One region of the Nocardioides palaemonis genome, then DNA from elsewhere that is predicted to be linked to it. Evidence: riboswitches for the same ligand, from Rfam matches in the RefSeq annotation. Region 1 holds a riboswitch; the other holds the start of a gene.
The links. Region 1 has a riboswitch for cyclic di-AMP ahead of KDN32_RS05090 (C40 family peptidase). Riboswitches for the same ligand answer to the same signal wherever they lie in the genome.
Positions count from the first base shown of each region.

Region 2: another riboswitch for cyclic di-AMP. It lies ahead of KDN32_RS23260 (C40 family peptidase); the one in region 1 lies ahead of KDN32_RS05090 (C40 family peptidase).

Region 1 covers NZ_JAGVQR010000001.1:1,046,707-1,060,916, reverse strand. The annotation lists gene KDN32_RS05115 (cutinase family protein) at 1-1,463, opposite strand, end outside; gene KDN32_RS05110 (YqgE/AlgH family protein) at 1,610-2,164, opposite strand; gene KDN32_RS05105 (calcium-binding protein) at 2,295-3,662, shown strand; gene KDN32_RS05100 (TetR/AcrR family transcriptional regulator) at 3,720-4,364, shown strand; gene KDN32_RS05095 (DUF3048 domain-containing protein) at 4,354-5,361, opposite strand; gene KDN32_RS05090 (C40 family peptidase) at 5,466-6,056, opposite strand; cyclic di-AMP (ydaO/yuaA leader) riboswitch at 6,059-6,220, opposite strand; gene KDN32_RS05085 (SDR family NAD(P)-dependent oxidoreductase) at 6,425-7,192, opposite strand; gene KDN32_RS05080 (phosphatase PAP2 family protein) at 7,268-8,365, shown strand; gene KDN32_RS05075 (HIT family protein) at 8,373-8,783, opposite strand; gene KDN32_RS05070 (hypothetical protein) at 8,815-10,173, shown strand; gene KDN32_RS05065 (cobalamin-binding protein) at 10,215-11,087, shown strand; gene KDN32_RS05060 (nitroreductase) at 11,094-11,774, opposite strand; gene KDN32_RS05055 (glycoside hydrolase family 6 protein) at 11,852-13,063, shown strand; gene KDN32_RS05050 (transporter substrate-binding domain-containing protein) at 13,128-13,832, shown strand; RNA gene ssrA (transfer-messenger RNA) at 14,103-14,210, opposite strand, start outside.
Region 2 covers NZ_JAGVQR010000001.1:1,481,135-1,495,344, forward strand. The annotation lists gene KDN32_RS23250 (Ig-like domain repeat protein) at 1-581, opposite strand, end outside; gene KDN32_RS07235 (Lrp/AsnC family transcriptional regulator) at 747-1,025, shown strand; gene KDN32_RS07240 (DEDD exonuclease domain-containing protein) at 1,178-2,965, opposite strand; gene KDN32_RS07245 (hypothetical protein) at 3,059-3,334, shown strand; gene KDN32_RS23255 (NYN domain-containing protein) at 3,345-4,580, shown strand; gene KDN32_RS07255 (glycosyltransferase 87 family protein) at 5,791-6,801, opposite strand; gene KDN32_RS07260 (hypothetical protein) at 6,921-7,127, shown strand; cyclic di-AMP (ydaO/yuaA leader) riboswitch at 7,253-7,418, shown strand; gene KDN32_RS23260 (C40 family peptidase) at 7,500-8,420, shown strand; gene KDN32_RS07270 (hypothetical protein) at 8,479-9,678, shown strand; gene KDN32_RS07275 (Flp family type IVb pilin) at 9,784-9,975, opposite strand; gene KDN32_RS07280 (Flp family type IVb pilin) at 10,026-10,226, opposite strand; gene KDN32_RS07285 (Flp family type IVb pilin) at 10,321-10,512, opposite strand; gene KDN32_RS07290 (response regulator transcription factor) at 10,689-11,342, opposite strand; gene KDN32_RS07295 (sensor histidine kinase) at 11,339-12,904, opposite strand; gene KDN32_RS23265 (type II secretion system F family protein) at 12,911-13,834, opposite strand; gene KDN32_RS07305 (type II secretion system F family protein) at 13,836-14,210, opposite strand, start outside.

The DNA.
Region 1 (14,210 bases):
TGCGTCGTGCCTTCCAGCCTGTTCCAGCGCCACACGGCCGGGGTGCGGATCCCCACGTCGACGAAGGAGCCGTCGCCGGCGAGCGAGGCCGGGAGCCGGACGCCGCTGCTCGGCGAGAACCCCGGGACCGGGACGAGCGTCGTGGTGGCGGCCTGCCGGTCGCGCACGTAGAGAGCGCCGCCCGCGCGCAGGAGCACCACGCGACCGTCGGCGGAGACGTCCAGCGGCACGGCGTCACCCAGGACGTCGCCCCCGGGCCCGACGCCGACGACCTCGGCGCGACCGGTCGCCGCGTCCCACGCGTAGGCCACCGTCGAGGAGGCCTCGCGCAGCGCGCCCGAGACGTCGGTGTCGACGAGGTTGGTCGCGCGCGACGCGAAGACGACGGTCCGCCCGTCGGCGGCCACGTGCACGTCGCTGGACGGTCCGTCGGCCGGGCGTCCGTCGAGGCCGGCGGTCACCAGGGTCGTTCCTGCCGGGGCCGCCTGCTGGCGGACGTCGAACCGCACCTTCACCCGGCGGGTGAGCGCCGGTGCGACACGCGTCGACCGCACGCGGAGCACCGCGACGTGCCGGCCCTCGGGGAGGGTGCCGGTCAGCCGGCCCTTCCGCAGGCGCAGGCCCTTCGGGAGCCGGTCGGCGGAGGCGATCCGAGGCGCGGACCACGCCCCGAACAGGCCGGTGGCACGGACCCGGACGCGCGTGCTGCCCGGCGCGACCGCGTACGGCGCGCTCACCGTGCGCGCGGTCGGGAGCTCGTCCAGCGCACGCGACAGGGTGGTGCCCGGGTCCTGTGAGCGGAAGTCGTCCAGGTCGTCCTGGTCGTACTGGAGGTGACCGGCCACGTCGGCGGCGCCCCTCGACGGGCGGCACACCGGGTCGGCGCTCGCGCACCACGACCGCACCAGTCCTGCGCGGATCGACCAGTGCGGCACCCGCAGCTGCGGTCCGTCGCCGACCAGCACCCCGCGGACACCGCTGCCGCCGACCTGCTCGCCCTCCTTCTCACGGCTGAACGGGTCACCGAAGAGCAGGACCGCGCCCACCCTCCGCACGGTGCGCGCGTCGCGCTTCACCGAGAGCGACCGCAGGGCCTTCCGGGCCGCGACCGCCCCGTCGGAGTAGCCCCCGACGACGAGCAGGGAGTCGGGGCAGGTGCGCGAGAGCGTCCGCAACCGGGCCACCATCGTGCGGGCTCGCCGCTGGTAGCCGGCGAGGTACGGCGCCTCCAGCCCGCGCCGTTCGAGCTGCCGGAACCGGGCGGCCGTCAGGTCCGACTTCGTCCCTCCGACCTCGACGGTCCGCACCGCGGGCGACCCGGGCAGCAGGGAGGCCGCGTCGTGGAGGGCGAACGACGGCCCGCCTCCGGCCCACACCTGCACGACGTCGGCGCACCGCTGCGGCTTCGCGTCCGTCGCGGCCCCCGCGGACCCAGCGGTCGTGACCGCCAGCCCGGCTGCCACCGTCACCCCTGCCAGCAGCGCTGCCGGCCCCCGCCATCCTCGTCGTCGCACCCTTGTGCCCCCGTCCTCGGTCAGCGGACACGCTCGTGCCCGCGCAGGACAGACGCACGCCGCCGGAGAAAAGTTGTCAGGGAGATCCTGCCCGGTCAGTTCAGGTCGGGGTCGACCGGGCGGTTGAGGTGCCAGGCGAGGCTGCCGGGCTGGCGTCGCATCACCGAGCGCCACAGGTCGGTGGTGTCCACCACGAACGCGTCGTCGAGGTCGCAGTCGACGACGTACCAGTCGCCGCGCTCCACCTCGCCCTCGAGCTGGTGGGCGCCCCACCCGGCGTAGCCGGCGAAGACCCGCATCGCGGACAGCGAGCCGTCGACGAGCTCGGTGGGGGTGTCGAGGTCGATCATGCCGAGCAGCCCGCGGACCGGGCGCCAGCCCACCGGAGCGTCGCGCACGTCGCGCAGCCGACCCACCGCGAGCGCCCCGTCGAGACCGACCGGGCCACCACGGAAGAGCACCTCCGGCTCCGCGACGACGTCGCGCCAGGGCTCGAGCACGTCGGCGACCAGCACCTGCGAGGGCCGGTTGAGCACCACGCCGAGGGCACCCTCCTCGTTGACGTCGAGGAGCAGCACGACGGTGTCGGCGAAGTTGGGGTCCTGCAGCGCGGGCGCAGCCAGGAGCAGGAGTCCGGCGGCTGGCTGCATGCGGTCCACCATGGCACGTCGCCCGCGCCCACACATCCCGCGTCGCACCCCGAGGAGTGGGACGTGACGCAACTTTCCACCGCGGTGGGACGTCCCCTCCCCGACACACGATCTCGGAGGAGAGAACACCATGCGTACGACGACCCGGGCCGCCGCACTCGCGCTGGCCACGACCTGGGCGCTCACCATCGCCCCCGCTGCACCGTCCACGGCCGCGGCGCCGACCTGCGACGGACTGACCGCCACCATCGTGGCGTCGGAGCCGACCGGCTACCCCGCCCCGTGGACGCTCGGCACGGAGGGCGACGACGTGATCGTCGGCACCGACGGCTGGGACCGGATCGACGGCCTGGGCGGCAACGACGTCATCTGCGGCCTCGACGGCAGCGACCACATCATCGGTGGAGCCGGGGACGACCGGCTCTTCGGCGGCCTCACCGACTACGAGGCCGACGACGACTACGCCGGCGACCTGGTGGAGCCGGGTCCGGGCGACGACTACGTCGACCTCGGCTTCGACCTCGGCCCCGACGACATCTGGTACGGCGACTTCGTCAACACCGACACCGTGTCCTACGCCAACGCCCCCGGCCCGGTGACGGTCGACCTCGGTGCCCTCACCGCCACCGGCGAGGGCACCGACACCTTCGCGCCCACGCCGGCCGGGAAGTACACCGGCGTGACCGGCAGCCCGTTCGACGACGTGCTCACCGGCGGACCCGCCGACGACCAGATCCTCGGCGGGGGTGGTGACGACGTCATCACCGGCGGCGAGGGCGACGACCTGCTCGACGGCGACGCGTCGCCGACCTGGCTCAACCGCACCAACCCGCGGCGCGTGGCCGGCGACGACCGCGTGTCGGGCGGTCCGGGCGAGGACTCGCTCGACGGCGGGCTCGGCGCGGACGTGCTGGCCGGGGACGAGGGCGACGACTACCTCGCGTCCTCGAAGGACGCCGCCGGCACCAGCCTCGCCGGCGGCGCCGGTGACGACTACCTGAGCGCGGGGCCGGGAGTCTCGGCGCGCGGCGGGTCCGGCGACGACACCCTCCGCGCCTCGATCGGGCGGGGCACGCCGGCGCGGAAGGCCATGACGGTCGCCGGCGGCGCCGGCCGCGACAACCTGACCCTCGACTCATACGTCTCCGGCAAGGTCACCTACGACGTGGCGATCTCGGTGCCGAAGCGTCGCGTCGACGTCGGTGGCAAGCGGTTCGCCAAGCTCACCGGCACCGAGGAGTTCCTCGTCGAGGGCAACGACGGGCGCGGGACGATCCGGTTCACCGGCGGCAAGCTCCCCGAGCGGTTCGCCGTGAAGTGGCTGATGAAGCCCACCGTCCGCGCCTTCGGCGGCGGCGGGGCCGACGTGCTCATCGGCAGCGACGGCGGGGCCGACGTGCTCGACGGCGGCCCGGGCAAGGACCGGCTCGACGGCAAGCGCGGCCGGGACCGCTGCCTGCGCGGCGAGCAGCTGAAGAGCTGCGAGCTGCGTCGCTGACACCCGCCCCTGCCCTCGTCGGGTGCCGGGGTGACGCAGGTCACCTAGGGTGGGCCGATGGACGTACGGGGGCAGGGGTCGTCGGCGACGAGGACCTCGCTCGTCGACGCCGCGGAGGCGCTGTTCGTCGAGCACGGCTACGCGGCCACCTCCCTGGACGCGATCGTGGCCGGCGCCGACGTCACCAAGGGGGCGCTCTACCACCACTTCAGCGGCAAGCAGGCGATCTTCGAGGCCGCCCTCGACCGGGTGGAGGAGCGTGCGGCGGTGGCCGTGCGCCAGGCCGCCGCGGCGCCCGGCGACCCGTGGACGGGGGCCGCGGCCGGGCTCCGCGCCTTCCTCGACGTGGTGCGCGAGCCGGGCTACCGCCAGCTCGTCGTCGCCGACGGCCCCGCGGTGCTCGGGCACGAGCGGTTCCGCGAGCGCGAGGAGACGTCGACCTACGCCGTGGTGGACGAGATCGTCCGGTCGGTGCTCGACTCGGACACCTGGGACCTCGACGACGCGATGCTGGCCACCTTCGCCCGGATCTTCTTCGGCGCCCTGTCGGCGGCCGGCGGAGCCGTCGCGGCCAGTGACGACGCGGCGTCGGCCGCGGACCGCGCGGAGCGGGCGATCGAGGCGGTGCTGACCGGGCTGCGCGAGCTCCTGGAGGCCGGTCGCGGCCCCCGGGAGCCCGGTGCCGCGCCGGCTACTTCGTGAACGTGACGTCGCCGTTGACGGCCGGCACGAGCTCGACCCAGGTGTGACCGGCCGGGACGGTGAGCTCGCCCTTCTTCGTGCTGAGCTCGATCTGGCCGGTCAGGCCGTCCTTGGACCAGGTGCCCCGGACCACGCGCCCGCCGTGGAACAGCAGCGCGGTGCCGGTGCCCTCGAACTTGGTCTCCGGGACGGGGTAGCCGGCGGGGTCCTTGTAGCCCGCGTCGCCCACCTTGACCCGGAGCACCAGCACCGACGTCGCCGGGAACTGGTCGCCCTGCGCGGCGTAGGAGTCGGTGTTGACGTAGCGGCCGTTCTGGAACTGCCACGACGTGGTGTGCGCACCGAAGTCGGCGGTGAGGCTGCTGGCCTTGCCGCCCTTGGGCAGGTCGGCCTCGGTGCCCCACGGCAGGTACGCCGGCGGCTCGTCGTCGGCCTTGAGGCGCTTGGAGATGTCGGCGAGGTGGGCGAAGAGGTTGTAGGGCGCCGAGCGCGTGTTGTCGCGGTAGACGCCGGCCGCACCCTCGGTGATCCACGGGATGCCGGCACCGTTGATCCGGTTGATGGTCACCTGCGCGGCGCCGCTGGTCACGACGGTCGCACCCTGGGGCACGATGCCGATGTCGCTGGCCCGCATCGAGCGGACCGGGCCGATGTCGGCCGGGACCTTGGAGTAGTAGAAGGCCGCCAGGCGGGTGTAGCCGCCCTCGACGAGCTCCTCCACGACCAGGTCGGCCGACCCGAGGCCGACCTGCGGCGCGCTGGAGGAGGTGTTGTCGACCTTGGTCACGATCACGGGGTGCTTCGGGGCCTTGCCCTTGCGCTCGAGGCCGGTCAGCGGCCAGTAGACGGGCTCCGGCGGCGCCGACGCCTGCGACGTCGTGGGCTCGGAGGACGCGGGGTCATCCGGGGCCTCGTCGTCGCTGCCCCCGCCACACCCGGCGAGCAGCAGCGAGGCCGCGGCGAGCGCGGCGACGGACACGGTGAGGCGGTGACGCACGGGTGACTCCGATCGGACGGGGGTGGTGCTCAGCAGCAAGTGTGCGGGCGCGCCTCCCCCGCGGGGGAAGGCGCGCCACACAGTAGAGGAGTGCGACAAGCGTCTCAGCGTCGGCGCAGCGTGCCGCCGAACCACTGGGACGTCCACGGCACCGCGACCTGGACCCGCTGGCCCGAGCCCGGCGCGTGCAGCATCACGGCGTGGCCGTGCGACCAGCGCAGGAAGATCGCCGCGTGGTAGACCCCGCCGCTGCCGTAGAAGAACATCAGGTCGCCGGCGCGCATGTCCTGCTTCGCGACGCGACGGGTGAACCCCGCCTGGGCGGCCGAGGTCCGCGGGACGGGGAACCCGGCGCGGCGATAGCTGTAGTAGACGAGGCCGGAGCAGTCGAAGGAGCCCGGGCCGCTGGCGCCGTAGGCGTACCAGTCGCCGCGCTGGCGCATCGCGGTGTCCCGCGCGCCGAGCACCCGGTCGTTGACCCGCCGGGCCGCCCGTCGCGCCTGCTTGCGCTTGCGCTCCTTGGCGGTCTGCTTCGCGACGGCGGTGGCGCCGGTGCTGGTGGTGCTCGTGGTGGTGCTGCCGGTCGGCGAGCCGCCGGCCGCGGTGGCCGCCGGGGCGGCGAGCATCGAGGCGCCGAGCCCGGCGCCGGCGAGGGCGAGCGCGCAGGCTCGCGCCGTGCGAGAAGTCGCAGGCATGGAGGTGTCCTTTCCCACGCCTGTGAGGTGAGCTGTCGGGCTGGAGCTGGAAGGTGCTCCGCCACCGAGGTGGCTGCGCCCCGAGCCGACGGCACACGCAGTCGCGTGCGCGCCGGCAGTGGAACCTGTGGGTCCCCCACTCCTGCCCTCGGTGTTCTCGGGGGTGCGTCCCGGCCGGGCAGGACTCGGCGTAGTCCGGGACGGTTCAGTTGTCGTGCGGTCGACGCCAGCAGGCGGGCCCGAGCCGGCCTGGGGATCCTCGACGGCCCACCACGCTGGCACACGGGCCCGACCGCCGCAAAACCGGCCCCGGCACGACGACGGCCCCGGACCCGCGTGGTCGCGGGTCCGGGGCCGTGAGGTTCGTCTCAGCCGAGCTTGCGGCCGCCGTCGACGTAGAGCGTCTGACCGGTGACGAAGGAGGCCTCGTCGCTGCACAGGAACGCCGCCGCGGCGGCGATGTCCTCGGGCTGGCCGACGCGGCGCACCGGCGTGGCCTCGGCGTTGAGCCGCTGCAGCTCCTCGGGCTCCATCTTCAGCCGGCGCGCGGTGGCGTCGGTCATCTCGGTGGCGATGAAGCCGGGCGCGATCGCGTTGGCGGTGATGCCGAACGGGCCGAGCTCGATGCCGAGGGTGCGGGTGAGGCCCTGGATGCCCATCTTGGCCGCGGAGTAGTTGGCCTGGCCGCGGTTGCCCAGCGCGGAGACGCTGGAGAGGTTGAGGATCTTGCCGTACTTCTGCTCCACGAACCGCGACTGCGCGGCCTTGGTCATGTTGAACACGCCCTTGAGGTGGACGTTCATGACCAGGTCCCAGTCGTCCTCGGTCATCTTGAACAGCAGGTTGTCGCGCGTGATCCCGGCGTTGTTGACCAGGACGTGGATGCCGCCCAGCTCGTCGACGACGCGCTGGACCGCGGCCTCCGCGGCGGCGGCGTCGACGACGTCGCAGGCGATCCCGACGGCGCGGGCGCCGTCGCTGAGCTCGAGGCGGCCCGCGGCGTCCTGGGCGGCGGCCTCGTCGAGGTCGAGGACCGCGATCGACGCGCCCTCGCTCGCGAACCGCTGCGCGATGCCGAAGCCGATGCCCCGCGCTGCTCCGGTGATGACGGCGACGCGCCCGTCGAAACGACCCATCTGGACTCCTGAGTTCTGGGGGTGTTGAGGACGTCGCCGAGGCTACCCACCCGCCGGAGTGGGTACGGTGCCGGGATGGGGAGGCGTGAGTTCCGGGCCGCCGCGGTCGTCGCGGCCCTCATGGCGGTCGCGGCGCTGCTGGTGGCGTGGACGCACCACCTGCCGGTGCGCGACCCGGACGGGGCGTCGCTGCCGACGTGGTTCCGGCTGCCGACGATCGTCGGCTCGGCGATCCTGCTCGACGTCCTTGCGCGGTGGGCGCTGCTGCGCCGGCGCCCGGGGCCGGACGGCCGACCGTCCCTGCTGACGGTCGCCCGCGAGCGGTGGACGCGTGACCAGCTCGCGTTCACGGTCAGCGGGCTGCTCACCTGGTACGTCGCCTACGTCGCGTTCCGCAACCTCAAGAGCTACGTCCCGTTCGTCACCGACCGGCTCGCCGATCCCGCGCTCGCCCGGTTCGACCACGCGATGTGGCTCGGGCACGACCCGGCGGTCGTCCTGCACCACGTCCTCGGCACGGGCGTGGCCAACTGGGTGTGCGCCGCCGTCTACCTGATCTGGATCGGGCTCGTCCCGGCCAGCCTGGCGATCGCCCTGGTCTGGACGCGGCGCTCGACCGCCGGCGCGTGGTACGTCACCGCGATCTCGGTCGACTGGATGCTGGGGGCCGCCCTCTACTACGCCGTCCCGTCGCTCGGGCCGACGTACGCCCGGCCCGAGTGGTTCGCCTCGCTCCCCCACACGCCCAACACCTCGGTGCGCGACGCGCTGCTCGCCGACCGGGTGCAGGTGCTCTCCGGCCCCTGGGACACCCATGCCGTGCAGACCATCGCCGCCTTCGCGTCGCTGCACGTCGCGGTCATGGTGACGATCTGCCTGATGACCGAGGTCATGCGCCTGCCTCGCGCCGTCCGGGTCGCGGCGTGGACGTTCCTGGCGCTCACCGTCCTGGCCACCGTCTACCTCGGCTGGCACTACGTCGCCGACGTGCTCGCGGGCTTCGCGGTCGGCACCGCGGCGTTCGTCATCGCGGCGGTCGCGACCGGCAACCCGCTGCAGCGTCGCGAGCGGCCGTGGACCTTCCGCGGGGCGCTCGACCTCGCCCCGGTCGCGGCCGCACCCGTCCCGGCGTCCCACGACGACGACCCCGACGCCGTCGGGTCCCGGGGCTGAGCGTCCCTCAGGCGAGCGCGGCGCGGAGCCTCTCGGCGTACGCCTCGGGCTCGCCGTCGGCGTACTTCGTGCGGGGCCAGAAGAAGCCGCGCAGGCCGTCGCCCTTGGTGCGCGGCACGACGTGGAGGTGGAGGTGGGGCACCGACTGGCTGACGGTGTTGTTGATCGCCACGAACGAGCCCTGCGCGCCGAGGCCGTCCTTGACGGCGACCGCCAGCCGCTGCGCGGCCTCGAGGAAGCCGTCGCGCAGCTCGGCCGGGAGGTCCGGCAGCGTCTCGACGTGCTCACGCGGCACCAGCAGGACGTGGCCCTTGAACACCGGCCGGGTGTCGAGGAACGCCACCAGGTCGTCGGTCTCGAGCACGACGTGCCCGGGCAGGTCGCCGGCGACGATCCGGCAGAAGACGCAGTCGCTCACCTGTGGGATCCTGCCACTGGAAGGGACACGCATGGCTGGCAGCAGGTCATCACTGGTCACCGCCACCGCGGTGGCAGCCGTGCTCCTCGCGCCGCTGACCGCGACCACCCCGGTCGCCACTGCAATCACGGCCACCGCTGCACCGCGCACCACCGTCGTCCGACTCGTCGAGTACGGCGACAAGGCCGTCGTCGTCCCGAAGGGCCGCAAGGGCGTGGTGCGCTTCCGCGGCCACCGGGGCGACCTGGTCACCCTCGACGGCGTGCGCCCGGCACGGACGCGCCTCCTCCGCTCGGGCACCCGCCTGAGGTCCCCGTGGGACGACAGCGCCCTGTTCCGGCTGCCGCGCACCGGGACCTACGCGTTTCACGTCGGCGTCCAGCGCCACCAGGTGCAGGTGGTGACCCTCGTCAAGGCTCGCGTGCACCGGCTGCCGGTCGACGGGGCCGCCGTCCGCACGCCGAAGGAGCGCCGTGGCTACATCGACCTCGGCGCCGTCCGCATCGGCGCGGGTGAGCGCGTGACCGTGGACACCGGCCGCACCGAGCAGCTCGTCTACCAGGCCCGCGGCTCCTCCTGCTCCGCCTTCGGCGGCCCGCTCCTGCTGCGCACCGGCCACGACGTGCAGGTGGCCGACGACCTCGGCGGCATCGGCTGCGACGAGGTCCGCCGAGGCACCTCGCTCGTCCGGCTGCGGTCCGGACACCGCGCGACCGCGGCGAGCGCGGTCGAGGTCGCGGTCGACCCCGACGGCGCGCCGGTGACTCTCTCCGCGCCGCGCAAGGCGGCACGCGAGGTGGTGCTCACCTTCCCTGCGACGGTCGACGACTACGTCTACGTCGAGCACCAGGCAGGTGTGCCTCTCGTCAACCGCCTGAGCCGGCTCGACCGCTGGGGCAGGACCGCCACCCCGCTGCTCACGGACCTCGACCCCAGCGGGGCCGGGTTCGTCGCGCCGACGACCGGCCCGTCGGAGCTCTCGACCGTGACCTCCGCGATCGGCGGGTCCACGACCACGACCGTCCGTGTTCGCACGGGCGTCCGCGCCGCCGACCTGGTGCCCGACGGCGCCGCGGTCGACCTGACGCTCGACGGCTCGGGCACCCGGGTCTACTCCCTCGCCACCGGCAACGGCGTCCGGCTCGACGCGACCACGCGCGACCTCGACCCTGCCGAGTCATGGCGGGTGGAGGCCGGCCCGCTGCACCCCTACTTCTGCGGACCGGACCCCTCCGGTCCGCTGGGCTGCAGCGACAACGGGTTCGTCGCGCTCTCCGGCACGGAGCTCTCGGCCACCTCGGTGTTCACGCTGGTCGGGCCGGTCGCCCTGGCGACGCCCGCCGCCGGTACGGCAGGCACCGTCAGCATCAGGCTGCTGACGACCCGCTGACCGTTCGTGCACCCCGCAGCCCTCGCGCCTAGGCTCGCGGAGTGCGCATCGTCTCCCTGATCCCGTCGGCCACCGAGATCCTCTTCGCCGTCGGCGCGGGCGACGAGGTCGTGGGCGTCACCTTCGAGTGCGACCACCCGCCGGCCGCGCGGGAACGGCAGGTGGTGTCGACGTCGGCCATGCCGGAGGGACTGACGCCGAAGGAGATCGACGACTTCGTCGCCGCCGCGATGAACGCGGGCGAGGACCTCTACCGACTCGACGCCGGGGCGCTGGCCGACCTCGACGCCGACCTCGTCGTGACCCAGGACCTGTGCGCGGTCTGCGCGGTCGACGTGGACACCGTCGACGACGCGCTGGCGCACCTCGGCTGCCGCGCCGACGTCGCGACCCTCGACCCGCACACGCTGGCCGACGTGCTGGCCTCGGTCACCGAGATCGGCCGGCTGACCGGACGTGAGCGGCAGGCGGCCGACCTCGTCGCGTCACTGGAGGACCGGCTCGCGGCGGTCGAGGCGCGCGTCGCCGGCCGCGAGCGACCGCGCGTGCTGGTGCTGGAGTGGACCGACCCGCCGTTCACCCCCGGCCACTGGATCCCGGAGATGGTCGTCCGCGCGGGCGGCGAGCCGGCCCTCGGCACCGCCGGCGCCCGTTCCGGGCGCACCACCTGGGAGCAGGCGCGTGCCTCCGCCCCTGACGTCGTCGTGGTCGCGCCCTGCGGCTTCGGGCTCGACGCCAGCGCCGAGATGGCGGCGGGCGTACGCCACCACTTCCCCGACGTGCCGGTGTGGGCGGTCGACGCCGACGGGCAGTTCGCCCGGCCGGGTCCGCGCCTGGTCGACGGTGTCGAGGCGCTCGCCGCGGTGCTGCACCCGGACGCCGGCCTCGTGCCGGGCGCCGCGCGCGAGGTCTGACCCGGGTCAGTCGCGGTGCCAGGCCACCGCGTCCTCGAGGGCCGCGCGTGAGGTGCGGAAGCCGTTGACCGGGTGCTGCTCGTCGGCGTACCCGAAGGACACCCCGAAGACGACCAGCCGGTGGTCGGGAAGACCGAGGTGCTCGCGCACCAGCGAGGGGTACGCCGCGAGCGCGGCCTGCGGCGCGGCGGCGAGGCCGAGCGCCTGGGCGCCGAGCAGGAACGTCTGCAGCCAGAGCCCGCAGTCGATCGCGCCGTAGACGCCGAGGTCGGCCTCGGTGGTGACGATCGCGACGTGGGGTGCGTCGAAGAACTCGAAGTTGCGCAGGGTCTGCTCGAGGCGACGTGTGGTGTCGTCCTTGGCGATCCCAACGCTGTCGTAGAGCTGGTGGCCGCACTCCCGGCGACGGTGGCGGTAGGCACCCGCGTAGGTCGGCGGGAACGGGAAGTCCGGCTGCTGCGGCTGCGACATCACGTGCTCGGCGAGCGCGGCTCGGAACCGGCCGGTGGCCGGTCCGCTGACGACGTCGACCCGCCACGGCTGGGTGTTGCACCACGACGGGGTGCGCTGCGCGGTCGCGAGCAACCGCTCCACCACGTCGTCCGGCACCGGGTCGGGACGGAACTGGCGGCAGGTGTGGCGCTCGTCCAGCAGGCGGGCCAGCGTCTCGTACGACTCGGTGGTCACGGGGCCATCCTGTCGCTCGCAGCGAAATCCCCGAAACGCCTGCGGCCCCGCGCGGGCTCACGGACGATGGAACGACCATGCACCTCGCACCGCTCGTCCGCGTCCTGGCCTCGGCCGCACTGCTGGTGACCCCGACCGCGGTCGCGGCGACGACGGCCGTCTCCCCTGCCACGGCCGTCGCGCCCGACCGCGAGGTCGCGCCACTCGCACCCGCCGCCCAGGTCCGGGCCCGGGCCTCCCAGCCGGTGTGGACCGCGCCGGTGCGCGCCCACTCCCAGAACCCGACCAACCCGCTCGCGGGCCGGCTCTGGGGCGTCTACGAGGGGCCGCAGGACCAGGTGTGGCGCCCCTTCACCGAGGCCACCGGCAAGGTCCGCGAGGCGCTGGCGACGATCGCCGAGCGACCACGCACCAAGTGGTACGGCGCGTTCGTGCCCGACACGTCGATCCGCCAGACGGTCACCGACTACGTCGCGTCGTCGCAGGACGGCAACCCGGAGACGCTCGCGCAGATGGCGGTCTTCCGGATGGTGCCGTGGGAGGGCGAGGCCTGCACCCGCCCCACCACCCCTGCCGAGGCCGCGAGCTATCGCACGTGGATCACCGAGCTCGCCGCCGGCATCGGCAGCGCGCACACGCTGGTGGTCATGCAGCCCGACGGGCCGTTCCTGCTGTGCGCGCCCGACCGCGCCGCCAAGTCCGAGCTGCTCACCTGGGCCACCCAGACGCTCAGCGCCTTGCCCAACACCAGCGTCTACATCGACGCCGGCGCGGCCGACTGGTGCGAGAACGGCACCCGCCAGGAGTCGTCGAGCTGCGCGAAGATCCTCGAGCTCTCCGGCATCGAGTACGCCCGCGGCTTCGCGCTGGACTCCACGCACTACACCGGCCCGGTCGAGAACATCGACCGCGGCACCGAGATCCTCGAGATCCTGCGCGCCGACGGCTACGGCGACAAGCACTTCATCGTCGACACCGCGAAGTCCGGTCGCCCCACCATGTGGCCCGACATCGTCCCGGCGACGAAGAAGGACCTCAAGAACAACGCCCGCACCTGCTCGACGCGGAAGATGAAGCGCTGCGTCACCCTCGGCATCCCGCCCACCCCGCGCCCGGCCGACCCGCAGTGGGGGCTCCCCGCGAAGCAGCGCAAGATCGCGGCGAAGTACGTCGACGGGTTCGTCTGGTTCGGCCGGCCGTGGCTGTTCAACCAGGCCGACCCGTTCGTCGCCCAGCGCGCCCTCGACATGGTCCGCACGACGCCGTGGACGGCGACCGGCCCCCGCTGAGCCCTACCCGGTGGTCGAGGAGGTCGCGCAGCGACCGCCACGAGACCCCTGCCACGATGACCGGGTGACCCTCCGCGACCTCGCCCCCACCGGCACCCTCCGCGCCTCGATCAACCTCGGCAACCCGGTGCTCGCCCAGGGCACGGCGGGCGCCCCGTCCGGCGTCACGGTCGACCTCGCCCGCGAGCTCGCTGCGCGGATCGGGGTGCCGGTCGAGCTGCTGTGCTTCGACGCCGCGCGCGACTCCTTCGCCGCGATCGAGGACGGCCGCGCCGACGTCTGCTTCCTCGCCGTCGACCCGGCGCGTGCCGAGTCGGTCGCCTTCTCCGCGCCGTACGGCGTGATCGAGGGCGTCTACGTGGTCCCTGACGACTCCCCGCTGACGGCCGCCGACGACGTGGACCGGCCTGGTGTCCGCGTGGGCGTGAAGAAGGGCTCGGCCTACGACCTGTTCCTCACCCGCACGCTGGCGCACTCCGAGGTGGTGCGCGGCGCCGAGGGCACGACGGTCTTCCTCGACGAGGGGCTCGAGGTCGGCGCCGGCATCCGGCAGCCGGTGACCGACTTCGCCGCCGCACACCCGGGCACGCGGGTCCTCGAACCACGCTTCATGGAGATCCAGCAGGCGGTCGGCGTCCCGCGCTCGCGCAGCGCCGCCGCGGTCGACGCACTGCGCGCGTTCGTCGAGGACGTGAAGGCCAGCGGGTTCGTCGCGGAGTCGCTCGCCCGCTCGGGGCGTACGGACGCCTCGGTCGCCCCGCCGGCCTGAGCCACTCCGAGCACTGCCTGGGGAACCACCTGCAGGCCCGAACGACCTTCTCGCCTGCACCTGGTTCCCCGACGCGGACCATGGTCTCGAGGCTCGCTGCGCTCGCACCTCAACCACCGACGTCAGGCCGGGGCGCCGGGGTCTCGTGACGGTCGCTGCGCGACCTCCTCGACCAGCGAGGCGGAGCCGGCGGGGACGCACGAACGCCCCGGCGGGGGCCCGCCGGGGCGTCGTGTGGTGTCTCATGAGGGGTGCTGCTGGTGATGGTGCTGGTGGAGCTGCGGGGAATCGAACCCCGGTCCTCGAGCGCCGATCCAGGTCTTCTCCGGGTGCAGTCCGTGATGTCGCTTTTCTCGGCCCCGACGCTCGCGCGGACAC
Region 2 (14,210 bases), 430 kb from region 1:
GTCCCGGCCCGCTCGCCGACGCCTTGGGGGTCGGGCCAGACGTAGGTCGTCGTGCGGATGTTGTCGCGCAGCGTGCCACCGACACCGTCACCCTCGGCGTCCATCTCCACCTGGTAGCTGGTGGCGCCGGCGACCGGCGACCACGAGATGACCGGCGGGGCGACGGGAGGGAGCACGGTGTTGCCGGGAGCCGTCACGGCCAGGTTCTGGGGGACGGCCGGGGGAGCGATGGTCACCTGGGAGGTGGCGAACGAGCTGCTTCCGGTCTGGTCGCTCGCCTGCACGCGCCAGTAGAGGGTGCCTGCCCGGAACGGACGCGTCGGGGTGTAGCTGGTGCCCGACGTCTCGTCGTTGAAGAGGATGTTCGCGAAGCTCGCGTCCTCCGAGCCCTGGACGCGGTAGCGGTCCGCGGTCGGGACCACGCCCCACGACAGCGTGGGGACGGGTGACCCGCTGGCGTTCAGGCCGCCGGGCGTCGCGGCGGCGGCCGTCGCCTGCGGAGTCGCGACGACCAGCGATCCTCCGAGCGCCAGGGCCACGGTGAGGACGAGTCTCCCGATGAGCGAACGTCGAGCAGGCACGGGCAAGGTCATGCGGATCCCCCAGAGTCGAAACGTGACACGGGCACGCTAGGGGCGGACCATCAGCCATGGCTCACGAATGACCCCGCATAGTCCGAAGTGACTACCAACCCTGGCCGATCGGTCCGGCGGCGGCGCGGAGCGGGACCGCGCTACGGTGACGCCATGATCACCGCCATCGTGTTCGTGAAGGCCGACGTCGCGCGCATCCCGGAGGTCGCGGAGGCGATCGCGGCGCTCGACGGGGTGAGCGAGGTCTACTCGGTCACCGGGCAGATCGACCTGATCGCGCTGGTGCGGGTGCGCGAGCACGAGGACGTGGCGTCCGTGGTCGCCGACCGGCTCAACAAGGTGCCGGGCGTGACGGAGACCGAGACCCACATCGCGTTCCGGACCTACTCGCGCCACGACCTGGAGTCGGCGTTCAGCATCGGGCTCGACTGAGGGGTCTCGAGACGGGCGCAGGGCGCCCTCCTCGACCAACGGGGGCCGCGCGGGGCGCCCTCCTCGACCAGCGGGGTGGGGCGCGGGGCGCCCTCCTCGACGAACGGGGGCCGCGCGGGGCGCCCTCCTCGACCATCGGGGTACGGCGCGGGTCAGCGCGCGGGTCGGTGGACCGGCGAGGGCAGCCGCTGCTCGTCGAACGGCGTGAGGGACAGGCGTGACTGGTTGACCGCGTCGTAGAGCGCGAGGTGCCGGGCCGCGCCCGCGACCGGGCACACCCAGTCGCCGTCGACGTCGACGAGGCGGATGCCGGGGGACTCGAGCCAGCGCAGGACCTTCTCGGTCTCCTCGGCGCTGGCGGCCGGGATGGGGCCTGGCGCGGTCGCGACGGTCTCCGCGCTCGCCCGCAGCTCGCGGACGAACTGGTGGGCATCGGCTCCGCGCGGGATCACCCCGGCGGCCGCCAGGCGCCCGAACCGGACGACGTGGACCGCCCAGTGCCCCGAGTCCTCCCGGCGCGCGGCCACCACCTCCGGGCACCGGGTGAGGGCGGAGAGCCGCTGCGTGCGGGCGGCGGCGCGGACGAAGGTGGCGAGCCGGTCGCGGTGGACGCCGGCCTCCTCGAAGCGCTCGTGGTCGGCGAGGGTCTGCATCCGCTCGTTGATCACCTCGACGACCCGGTCGGGTCGGCGCAGCAGCGTGTCGCGCAGCTGGCGGACCAGGACGGCGTAGGTCGCGGAGTCGACGGTGCCGTCACACGGGGAGAGGCAGCGGCCCATCTCCGCGAGCACGCACGGCGAGCCCGAGGGCACCGCCGGCATCCGGCCGCTGCACTGGCGCACCGGGAACGTGTCGTGCAGCGCCGCGAGGCACTTCTCGGCCGTCTTGCGCGAGGAGAACGGGCCGAGGTAGTCGGCATCGTCGTCGAGGACCCGGCGCACCAGCGAGAGCCGGGGCCAGGCCTCGCGGGTGAGCTTGACGAAGTGGACCTTCTCCGGGAAGCGGGAGCGTCGGTTGTAGCGCGGCTTGTGCTCGGCGATCAGCCGGAGCTCACGCACCTCGGCCTCGAGCGGGGTGGCGCACTCGATGCCGGTGACCGAGGTCGCGAGGCCGACCATCTCGCCCATCCGGGTCCGGGTCTCGGAGGCGGTGAAGTAGGTGCGCACGCGCGTGCGGAGGTCGCGCGAGGTGCCGATGTAGAGCACCCGGGACCGCTCGTCGCGGAAGAGGTAGACCCCCGGCGCGTGCGGCAGGCCCTCGGCGAGGTGGCGCTTGCGGCGCTGGGCCGTGGAGACGCGCGAGGAGAACGTCTGCAGCTCCTCGAGGGTGTGGACGCCGAGCCCGCCCAGGCGCTCCATCAGCCCGTGGAGGACGTCGACGGTCGCGCGCGCGTCGGAGAGCGCGCGGTGGTTGGGCGTGGTGCTCGCGTTGAACACCTTGGCCAGCGAGGAGAGCTTGCAGTTGGGGGCGTCGTCGCGGGTGATCACCCGACGCGCCAGCTTGGCCGTGTCGAGGACCTCGAAGCGCGGCCACGGGTGCCCCTGCTCGCGCGCGAAGTGCTGGAGGAACCCGACGTCGAAGGGCGCGTTGTGGGCGACCAGCACGCAGCCGGCGGCGAACTCGAGGAACGCGGGCAGGGCCGACTCGATGGGCGGCGCGTCGAGGACCATCGAGTTGGTGATCCCGGTCAGCACCGCGATGAACGCCGGGATCTCGGTGCCGGGGTCGACCAGGGTCTGGAACTCGCCGAGCACCTCGCCGCCGCGGACCTTGACCGCGCCGATCTCGGTGATCATCGACCCGGCCGCGGCCGAGCCGCCGGTCGTCTCGAGGTCGACGACGCAGAACGTGACGTCGCGCAGCGGACGGCCGAGCTCGTCGAACGTGCGCTGCGTCTCCCAGCGCGAACGCGGTCGTGCGGCGGTCTCGGTCGTGCCCATGGCGCCGACGGTAGACGTGGGATCCGACAGTGCCGTGGGGGACGCGCCCACTAGGCTTGCGGCGCCCGATCGAGACGACGACCAGGAGACACCGTGACCGACCAGACCGCCGACCTGCGCGTCCCCGCCGAGGGTGAGCGGTGGCGCTGTGCCGGTTGCGGCAACCTGACCCGCTTCGACGTCACCCGCACCCGACGCACCACCGAGTACTGGCACTTCGACCTCGCCGGTGACCACCGCGTCGAGGAGGAGGCCGTCCGCTCGGAGGTCGTCGAGTCGGTCGCGTGCCGCTGGTGCGGCCGCAGCGACGCCATCGAGGTCGTCGACCGCGCCTCCGCCGACACCGCGCACGACCCGGCCGCGGACTGACGGTGCCCACGTGACGGAGGTGGACCAGCTGCCCGAGCGGCTCCGGGTCCGGGTCGTGGCGCTGGTGGCGGCCGTGCTGCCCTCGGTCACGCCGCTCCCGCCGCAGCTGCGCAAGGTGGCCGGCTTCGCTCCCGCGCGACGGGCGCGCCTGGGCGGCCAGCCGATCCGGGACGCGCTCGCCGACGACGACTTCCGGCGCCACGCGGGCGTCCAGGTCGCGGCGGTGCCGGCGCGCGACGACGACCGGATCGACCTCGCCGCGCGCGCCTGGCTCGTCCGCGAGGACGGTTGGGAGGACGTCGTGGCGGCGGTCGCGGACGAGCTCGGGCACAGCGAGGACGCGGCCGAGGCGGGGTCCGCGGAGCTCGAGCGCCTCGAGGCCCGCGCCGCGGCGCTGCAGGCCGAGCTGGCCTCCGTGCGCGAGGACCACGCCAAGGCGCTGGAGGAGGCTCGGTCCGAGCACAAGGTGCTGCGGCAGCGCCTGGGCCGGGCCCGGGCCGACCTGCGGGCCGTCGAGGAGGAGCGCGACCACGCGGTCGCCGAGCGCGACCGGGCGGTCGCCGAGGCCGCCGCCGCGACCGCGCAGGCGGAGGCCGACGTCCGCCGCGCGCGCCAGCAGGCCGAGGACGCCGAGCGCGCGCTGACCACGGCGCGGCGTGAGGGACGTACGTCGCGCGACCAGGCCACCGTCCGCGCGCGCTACCTGCTCGACACGGTCCTCGAGGCGGCCGCGGGACTGCGGCGCGAGCTGGGCCTGCCGGCGGTGGAGGGTGCTCCCGGCGACGTCGTCGAGGCCGAGCTGTCCGGGGGAGCGGCGCCCACCTCGAGCGCGCCCGCGACGGCCGACACCCTCGAGCAGACGCTCTCGATGCCGCGCGCCCGGCTGCTGGTCGACGGCTACAACGTCAGCAAGCAGACGTGGGGCAGCGCCACCCTCGAGGCCCAGCGCAGCCGGCTGGTGACCGCCCTCGGGCCCCTGGTGGCACGGACCGGTGCCGAGACCACCGTCGTCTTCGACGCCGCGGCGTCGAGCGCCCGCACCGTCATGCCGGCGCCGCGGGGCGTGAAGGTCGCCTTCAGTCCCGAGGGGGTCATCGCCGACGACGTGATCCGCCAGCTGGTGGCCGCCGAGCCACGCGGTCGCGTCGTGGTCGTCGTCACCAGCGACCGGGCGCTCGCCGCCGACGTCACCCGTGAGGGCGCCCGGGTGGTCCCCTCGCCGGTCCTCGTGGGACTGCTGGGGTGAGCGGCCCCCGGACCCGGACGATCGCGGCGCTGGTGTCCTGGCGCTGGACCGCAATCGTCCTCGCCGGTGCCCTCGGGCTGCTGGCATCGCTCGTCCGGGTCGGCGGTGACTGGGACTGGCTGGTGGCGGTGGGGGACCACGTGCGCCGCACCGGAGAGGTCCCAGGCGCCGTGCCGTTCGCCGCCGCCGACACCGCCGGGTGGCACGACGTCCCTGTGCTCGCGCAGCTCGTCGCGTCGTGGTGGCACGGGCTCGGCGCGACCACCGCGGTGCTCGCCCACCTCGTCCTCGTCACGGTCGCACTGGTGGTGGCAGCGGGCGCCGCGCGGGCTCGAGGAGCCTCGGACGCGGCCGTCGCGTGGGCGCTGGTCGCGCTCGTCGCGGGCAGCCTCACCTCGCTGGGCCTGGTGCGCGCGCAGACGTTGTCCTTCGTCCCGTTCGCGCTCGTCCTCGCGATCCTCGCCCGCCAGCACGCGAGTCCGGACCGCCGGATCTGGTGGGTGGTCCCGGTCGTCGCGGTCTGGGGCAACCTGCACGGCGCCGCGCTGCTCGGGACGTGCGTCGTCGGCGCCTACCTCCTGGTCGACCGGCTCCGCCTCCGCCCCCTCGAGACGGTGGGCGTCGGGGTCTCGACCCTGCTGGCGCTGTGCGTGACCCCGCAGGGGTGGCACACCCCGACCTACTACCTCGAGGTGTTCGACAACGTCTCGGCGCAGCGCGGCGAGGGCCTGTGGGCCCGCCCCTCGCTGACCAGCCCGGTCGACCTGGTGATGCTGCTGGCGGCCCTCGCGCTCCTCGTCGCCGTCCTGCGCACCCGCCGTCCCGCGTGGGAGTACGTCGCGGTCGCCGGGCTGTGCCTCGCGACCGCCGACGCCGCCCGGCACGGCGTGTGGCTGCTGCTCCTGCTGACCGTCCTGGTCGCGCCCGACCGCTCCCGGACCGAGGACGCGCTCCCCGGAGTCGGTTCCCGTGCGGTCCTCGCGGGAGCACTGGCGGCGGTCGTGGCGCTGGTCGTGGCGCTGCCGGTGGCCGTAGTCCGCGGCGACGCCGTCCTCGGGGCCGACCCCGACGACGTCGCGGCGCTGGCCGCGGTCGCCGGGGACCGCGTCGTGCTCGCGCCGGCGCCCCTCTCCGAGGCGCTCGCCGTCGCGGGCGTCCGCCTGTGGGTCTCCAACCCGATCGACGCGTTCGCCCGCGACGACCAGGCGGCCTACCTCGACTTCCTCGAGGGACGCGACGGGGGCCGTCGCGCGATCCGGTCGTCGGACCTGGTCGTGACCCGTGGGGGCACCTCGCCCGACGACCTCGCCGCGTCGACCGACGGGCTCACGCCGGTGGACTGCCCGTCGGGGTGGTCCTGCTGGGTCGTCGACGACCCCGCGCCCGAGGCCTGAGCGGCCCGGTCGCGCAGGCGGGGCACCGCGGCGAGCACGGTGAGGGCGGCGGGTCCGGCGACGGGCGCGGCGAGCGCCATCGCCGCCGGCAGCGCCCAGCGCCGATCGGTGAGCGCACCCCAGACGAGCAGCGCGAGGGCGACGGGCAGCCGGAGTGCCAGCGGCCCGAAGGCCGCGGCGCCGACGACCTCGGTGCTCCGCTCGTGGCGGGTCAGGAAGTCGATCCAGTCGCCCCACGCGCCGGGAGCCACCGCGGCCGACACCGCGACCACCACGACGGTCCCCACGACGGACCAGGCGAGGCTGCGCCACTCCCGGCGCACCGCGTACCAGAGGGGTCCGAGGGCCGGCGTCAGCTTGGTCAGTGCCACGAAGGCCCACGCGGCCGCGGCACCGGGACGGGCGCCGGGACGGGCGGCGGCCACCACGACGAGCGCCATCAGCCAGAAGACGTTGCCGCTCAGGAGCTCGGGCGTGCAGCAGAGCACCAGCGGCACGGCGTAGCGCGGACCGAGCGGCCACAGCAGCCACACGAACGCCGCGAGCGCCGCGAGCGACCAGAGAGTCGCGAACACCGGCCACGGCAGCTGGGCGAGCGGCCACAGCGCCTGGACGAAGGCGGGGGAGTAGTTGTAGGCGTCGAGCTGGCCGGGCGCGAGGCGGTAGACCGCGTCGAGGGGTCCTTGCGCGGCCCGCCAGTAGGCGTGCGAGTCGATGCCGAACCTCATGTCGGTCATGACGTCGACGGCGAACGAGGTGAGCAGCAGCGCGTAGGCCCACACGACGACGAGGGGCAGCAGCCTGCGGGCCGTCGTCGAGGTGCTCACCTGCGGCACCCTATGCACGCCGCGTCACGGGCTGGCCGGTCGGGCGCGTCACGTGCGCGACACGCCGCGGCGCGACACGCCGGGACCCGCTGTCGGTGGGCCCTGCCACCTTTGCGGGCATGACGACACGGATCGATTGCGACACCTGCGTGGTGCGCGGACTGCACTGCCACGACTGCGTGGTGAGCGTCCTGCTCGGGCCGCCGCCCGAGCTGACGGTCGACGACGACGAGATGGCGGCGCTCGACGCGCTCGCCTCGGGCGGGCTGGTGCCGCCGCTGCGCCTGGTCGACCCCCGGAACGGGCCGGTCATCGAGTCGGCGTGAGGCCGGACGAGGGACGGAGGTCCCGAAGTGCGGAGAAGATTGGCGAGGCGCGGCACCGCCGTCTAGGCTGTCGCCCGACGTCCGTGACAGTGGGTCACCCGGCTCGCGCGGGCGTCGCGCCGAGTCGTCGCACCACGCCCCCGCACCACTGTGGTCGACGAGCCGGGGAACCACACTTCCCCCTGGGGTGAATCCCCTGCGAGGCGTGTCGCGCGAGCGGCACGAGGAGCAGGGGTAGGACAGTCGTGCCGAACCCGTCAGCTCACCCGGTAGGCGTACGACACCCGAGGAGTTCACCCGCTCGTGGCTCACCCCCGCAAGCGAGCTGGCGCGACCGCACTTGGTCTCACCGCGATCGCTGCCATCGCCTTCGTGCCTGCAACGCCCGCCCAGGCAGACCCCGACATCAAGACCGTCAAGGCTCGCGTCGACCGCCTCTACCACGAGGCCGAGGCCGCGCAGGAGCGGCTGCACGACGCCCGGCTCGACCTCGCCGACCTGCGCCAGGACCTCGCCGGCCTCAAGGCCGACCAGGCCCGGCAGGACGAGCGGCTCGACGCCGTGCGCGACCAGGTCTCCGACGCCGTCGTGCGCCAGCTCGAGGGTGAGGGCATCTCCACCGTCGGCCAGGTCGTCGTCTCCGAGGACCCGGGCTCGTTCCTCGACACCCTCTCCACGATGTCGTCGTTCAACGACCTGCAGTCCTCGCTGCTGTCCGACTACGACACCGAGCTGCAGGCCCTGGCGATCCGCCAGGAGGCCACCGACGACCGTGCCGACGAGATCGCCGACCTCACCGAGCAGCTGAGCTCGGAGAAGAGGACGGTCGACGACAAGCTGGCCGAGGCCAAGGACCTGCTCGCCGACCTCGAGGCGAAGGAGCGCGAGCGGCTGCTCGCCTCCCGCAGCGGGGTCTCCCGGATGCCGAGCTCGGTGCCCGCGTCGGGCCGCGCGGCCGCGGCCATCCAGTACGCGATGGCCCAGGTCGGGGACGCCTACGTCTACGGCGCGGCAGGCGAGAGCGCCTTCGACTGCAGCGGCCTGACCATGCGCGCCTGGGCCCAGGCCGGCGTGTCGCTGCCGCACTCGTCGTCGGCCCAGTACGGCTCCGGCCCGCACGTCGCCGCGAGCGACCTGCAGCCCGGCGACCTCGTCTTCTACTACAGCCCGATCAGCCACGTCGGCATGTACATCGGCAACGGCATGATCGTGCACGCCGCCAACCCCGGCGCGGGCGTCACGGTCTCGGGTCTCTACTCGATGCCGTACGTCGGCGCGGTCCGCCCTGGCTGACCTGCAGACCTCGAAGGCCGGCCGCCCACGCCTGTGGGTGGCCGGCCTTTCGTCGTGCGTGCTCCTGGCCGGTCTCGGGGCCGGTGCGGTGGTGCTCGGCCGAGACGGGCGCCACGACGTCCGCCCGGGGACGGTGGAGGCTCCCCGCGCCAGCCCGGCGGCGGCAGCGGCTGCGCTCGCCGACGTCGCGGCGGCCCTGCGCGACCGGGACACCGGTGCGCTCGTCGCGCTCGCGCCACCGGACGACGAGGCAGCACGCACCGCGCTCGAGGGTGTGGGACGCAACGTCCGCTCGCTCGCGGTCCGCGACGTCGCTGTGCGCTACGTCGACCAGGCCGGCACGGTGGCCGCCGACGGCTCCTGGACCGCGGTCGCCGAGGTGGACTGGCGCCTCGGCGACCAGGACGCCGCGACGTCGACGGCGGAGGTGCTGGTCGGCCTCGTGCCCGACGGGGCAGGCCTCGCCGTCTCCGGGTTCCTGGCGCCCGCGGGGGACCGGACGGCGCGGCTCCCGCTGTGGCTGCGCGGCCGGCTCTCCGTGGCCCGGTCCGGACGCGTCCTCGTGCTGGCCGACGGACCGCAGCGGGTGGCCGACACCGTCGCCCGTCGGGCCACCGTCGGCATCGGCGTGGTGCGGCGGGTGCTGCCGGACTGGACGGGCCCCGTCGTGGTCGAGGTGCCGGCGACGGCCGCCGACCTCGACGAGGCGCTCGGCGCCGCCCCCGGCACCTATGCCGGCATCGCGGCCGTGACCACCGCCGCCGGCAGCGGGACGGACGCGACAGCCCCGGTGCACGTCTTCGTCAACCCCGAGGTCACCTCGGGCCTGCGACGCGCCGGCGCCCAGGTCGTGATGAGCCACGAGCTGGTGCACGTGGCCACCGACGCGACCCGCACCCCGATGGAGACCTGGCTGCTGGAGGGCTTTGCCGACTGGGTCGCGCTGCGCGACGTGGACCTGCCGGACTCGACGACCCTGGGGCGTGCGATCCGCTCGGCGCGCGCCGACGGGGTGCCGGACCGGCTGCCGGCGGCGGCGGACTTCGACCCGCGGGCGAACGACCTCCAGGCACGCTACGAGCAGGCCTGGCTCGCGTGCCGCGTCGTGGCCGACGCGCTGGGGGAGCAGGGGCTCGTGCGGCTCTACGACGCCGCAGCAGGGGGCGAGCCGGTCGACCGGGCCCTGGCGCGCGCCGGGCTGCCGCTGCCGCGCCTCACCGCGCTCTGGCGCTCGGCGCTCGCCGACCTGGCCGGCTGATCCGGGCGGGTCTGCCGGCAGGCGGGTCGGCGGCGGGTCCGGGCAGCACGAAGGCCGGCACCGCGGGGCGGTGCCGGCCTGCGAGGGCGATCAGGTGGCTGGTGCTCAGACCTTGCTGCCAGCGCTGTTGAACAGGCTCTTGAGGTTGCCTCCGAGCAGGGTGACGGCGCCGATGATGACGATGGCGATCAGCGCGACCATCAGGCCGTACTCGACCGCGGTGGCGCCGCGCTCGTCGCGCCTGGCGCGGACGTCGTGGGCGAGCGCGATGAGCTGGACGTACAGGGTGTCGAGCATGCGGGGTCCTTCCGAGGACGGGTGGACGGGCGGACGGTGCGCGTGGACCGTCAGCGGCTGAAGACGCTGGCGGGGACCGAGAAGAGCGAGCTGGCCGAGCGGCCGAAGAGGGAGACGGCGCCGACGATCACCACGGCGATCAGGGCGACCATCAGGCCGTACTCGACGGCGGTGGCGCCGCGCTCGTCGTCGGTGCGCTCCGGCCGGGTGAGAGCCGCGGTCAGGTGGGCCGCGAGGTGGTGCAGGAACATGGGTTCACCTCTGGGGGGTGCCGGGTGGAATGCGAAGGGGCCGGCGCCGTGGAGACACGGCACCGGCCCCAGAGTCCGCAGGGATGCGGATCGGTCAGACGCTGCTGGCGGCGCTGTTGAAGAGGCTCTTCAGGTTGCCGCCCAGGAGGGTGACGGCGCCGATGATCACGATGGCGATCAGGGCGACCATCAGGCCGTACTCGACGGCGGTGGCGCCGCGCTCGTCGCGCTTGGCCTTGATGTCGTTGACGAGCATGATCGTCATGAACTGCAGCTTCTCAATCATGGTGTTCCCCTTGGAAGTAAGTCGTGTGCGATGAGTCCCGAGCCCACGAGGACCCGTCGGGGATTACTCTCCTCCGATCCGCGTCCCGTCGAATCGGGTGAACGGCCGCACCTGCGTAGTCCGTTGGGACTATCTGCGGACCACCCGCGGTGGCGCGGTGCCTGGGCCGTCCGGGGTCACCGGGTCAGGTGGCCCGACGCCACCCCGTCGAGCAGGCCCATCCGCATGGCTGTGACGAGTGCCTGGGCGCGGTTCGCGGCGCCCAGCTTCTGGTAGATGTGGGTGATGTGGGTCTTCGCGGTCGACTCGCTGAGGTAGAGCCGGCCGGCGATGTCGCTGGTGCCCAGGCCCTCGGCGAGGAGCCCGAGGACCTCCTCCTCGCGGCTGGAGAGACGGGGTGCCGCGGGCGCGGTCGCGCGCCGCATCATCGCCGCGCTGAGGCCGGCGCACAGGAACGTCCGGGGCGCGACGGCGGCGTGCTTGGCGGCGCTCACCACCTCGGACGACTTGCTGTCCTTGCCGACGAACGCCGACGCGCCGGCCTCCATCGCGGCGAAGATCTGGTCGTCGCCGGCGTGCATCGTGAGCACCACGACGCCCACCGTGTCGCTCTCGGCCCGCACCGCGCGGACGATCTCGAGCCCCTGGCCGTCCGGCAGCTGGAGGTCGGTCACCACGACGTCGGGGCGCAGGTCGCGGAACACCGCGAGCCCCTCGTGGACGCTGCCCGCCTGGCCGACGACGTGCATGGCGTCGTCGCGCTCGAACGCGCGCGCCAGTCCCTGTCGGATCAGCTCGTGGTCGTCGACCAGCATGACGGACGTGTTCATGGGCGGAGGCTCCCCTCTCGGGACGTGACTGCGTGGTGCTGGGTGGTCAGGTGGACGCGGGTGCCCCCGCCGTCGCGGTCGCCGACCTCGAGGGTGGCCCCGATGCCGGCCGCGCGCTCGGCCATGGTCTGCAGGCCCCAGTGGAGGTCGCGCGGCGCGGCGTTGCCGACGCCGTCGTCCTCGATGCACAGGTCGAGGGCCACACCGTCGGTGCGGAACGACACCCAGAGGTTCCGGGCGTCCGCGTGCCGCCGCACGTTGCTGATCGCCTCCTGCGCGATGCGCAGCAGCTCGCTCTCGGCGCGCGCGGACAGGGGCTTGCCGGCCTCGTCGAAGCTCAGGTGGACCTGCAGGTCCGTCCCGCTGCTCAGGTCACGCACGTGGTCGGCCAGGGCGCCGGACAGCCGGTGGTCGCTGAGCTGGTGGCGCAGGTCGAAGATCGAGTAGCGCAGCTCGCTGACGACGCGGGTGATCTCCTGGCGCAGCGAGGCCGCGAGCTCGCGGGTGAGCGGGTCGTCGGAGATCGACTCGATCTCGTCGACGACGTAGCCGAGGGCGACGATCTCCTGGGCGACCCCGTCGTGCATCTCGCGGGCGAGCCTGTTGCGCTCCTCCGACGTCGCCATCCGGCGGACCTCGTCGAAGAGCACCGCGGTGTCGATGCGCAGCGCGAAGTTGTCGGTCACCTCGGCGGCCTGCTCGGCGATCTCGTCGTTCCAGCGCAGCACGCCGGACAGGGCCACGAACCCGAGACCGCCGTCGGTGCCCTGGATGCCCAGCACCCGCACGCCCGGCGACCTCGCCTCCGCGCGCCTGCCGACCTGCTCGGCGAGGGAGCCGGCGTCACCGTAGGAGGAGACCTGCACCAGGCCCTCCGCAACGGATCCCGTGTAGACCGCGGACGCCGTGGCGCCCGTCCTGCGGCGCAGGTCCGTCTCGAGGTCGGCGGCGAGCTGGGCGGTGTCGAGGCCGACCTGGTGGCGCCGGGCGAGCCCGTGGAGCTGGGTGACGAGCTGGTGGGCGGCCCGGTACGGCGCCCGGCGCGCGTCCTCGTCACGGATCGAGCGCGACTGCCAGCTCGCCAGCAGGCCGGCGCCGAGCCCGGTCAGCACCCACGGGGCGGCGGCGATGAGCTCGGGCCGGGGGTCGGGGGTGGACGACCCGGCCACCGAGGCGAGCAGGCCGAGACCGCCCACGAACGCGGTGTTGACGACCGTCACGACGCCGTGCCGCACGCCGGCCACCACCGGCGGGACGGCGAGGTAGGCGTACAGCCCGGGCGAGGCACCGGCGCTCGCGAGCATGATCGCGGCCAGCAGCATCTCGGCCAGCGGCACCCACGCGGCGCGTGTCGTCGCACGCGACCAGTCGAGCACGGCGCTGCCGACGGCGACCACCGCCAGCGCCGCCAGCAGCGGCGCGGTGACGCCGGAGCGCCCGTCCGCCAGCACGATGCCCGAGGCGAGGGACAGGCCGAAGACGCGGATCGCCGTGGTCACCCGCCACGTGTAGAGCGACCCCCCGTAGGAGGGGGTCACGTCGGTGGCGCTGGAGCTGAACATCAGTCCCTATTTGAACGTGTCGGCGATCTGGATGGCGGCCGGACCCATGATCACGAGGAAGAGGCACGGGAGGATGAACAGCACGAGCGGGATCATCATCCGCACCGGCACCTGCTGGGCCTTCTCCTCGGCCCGCTGGCGGCGCTTCGTGCGCATCTCGCCGCTCTGGATCCGCAGGACCCGTCCGATCGGGATGCCGAGGCTGTCGGCCTGCACCATCGCCAGGCAGAAGGACTTCAGGTCGTCGAGCGACGTGCGCTCGGCCATCGCGCGCATCGCGTCGGTCCGGCCGACGCCGATGTTCATCTCCTGCAGCAGGCGGGCGAACTCCGCGGCCAGCGGGCCCTCGGTGTTGCGGGCCACGCGGTCGACCGCGGCGTCGAAGCCGAGGCCGGCCTCGACCGAGACCGTCAGGAGGTCGAGGGCGTCGGGCAGCGCGTTGCGCATCAGCTTCTCGCGCTTCTGCCCGGCGTTGTAGAGCAGCACGTTGGGCAGGACGTAGCCGAACGCGGCCACCAGCACCGTGGCGATCACGACCCGGGGGAACGGCCAGCCCATGCCGGCGATGTAGAGGAAGCCGAGGCCACCGAACGCGGCCAGGCCGAGGACCTTAAGGCCGATCAGCCGGTTCGCGTCCCAGCCGGGCGGGTTGCCGGCGACGTTGAGGCGGTACTCCAGCTTGTGGGCGGTGTCGGCGCGCACCAGCTTGCGGCCGGTCCCGACGAGCTGGTCGCCCAGCGGCCCGAGCACGCGCTCGGCGAAGGGCCGCTCGAGCTCGGTGCGCAGCATGTCGGGGGTGGTCTGGCTCATCGCCTGGATGGCGGCGATCGACCGGGCGACGCCGCGACGTTCCTTGCTGACCACGCCGATCATGGCCATGGACAGGACGAGTGCCGAGAAGATCAGCCCGGCTCCGATCCAGAGGATCACGTCACACCTCCACCGTGGCGAGCTTCGCCATCGCGAATGAACCAAGTCCCAGGAGGAACAGTGCCATGCCCAGGATGATGTAGCCCGGAACCGTCGTGTAGAGCAGGCGCACGTAGTCGGGGTTGGCGAACGTCATGTAGAAGAAGATCAGCGGCGGCAGGCCGGTCAGGATGTAGCCGGAGAGCCGTCCCTCGGCGCTGAGCGCCTTGACCTGGCGGCGCAGGTACTCGCGCTCGCGGAGCGTGTCGGCGACCGTGTGCAGGATCTCGGCCAGGTTGCCACCGACCTCGCGCTGGATGCGGATGGCCATGACGACCCAGCTGAAGTCGTCGCTCTCCATCCGCTCGCCGACGCCCTCGAGCGCCTCGGTGATGTC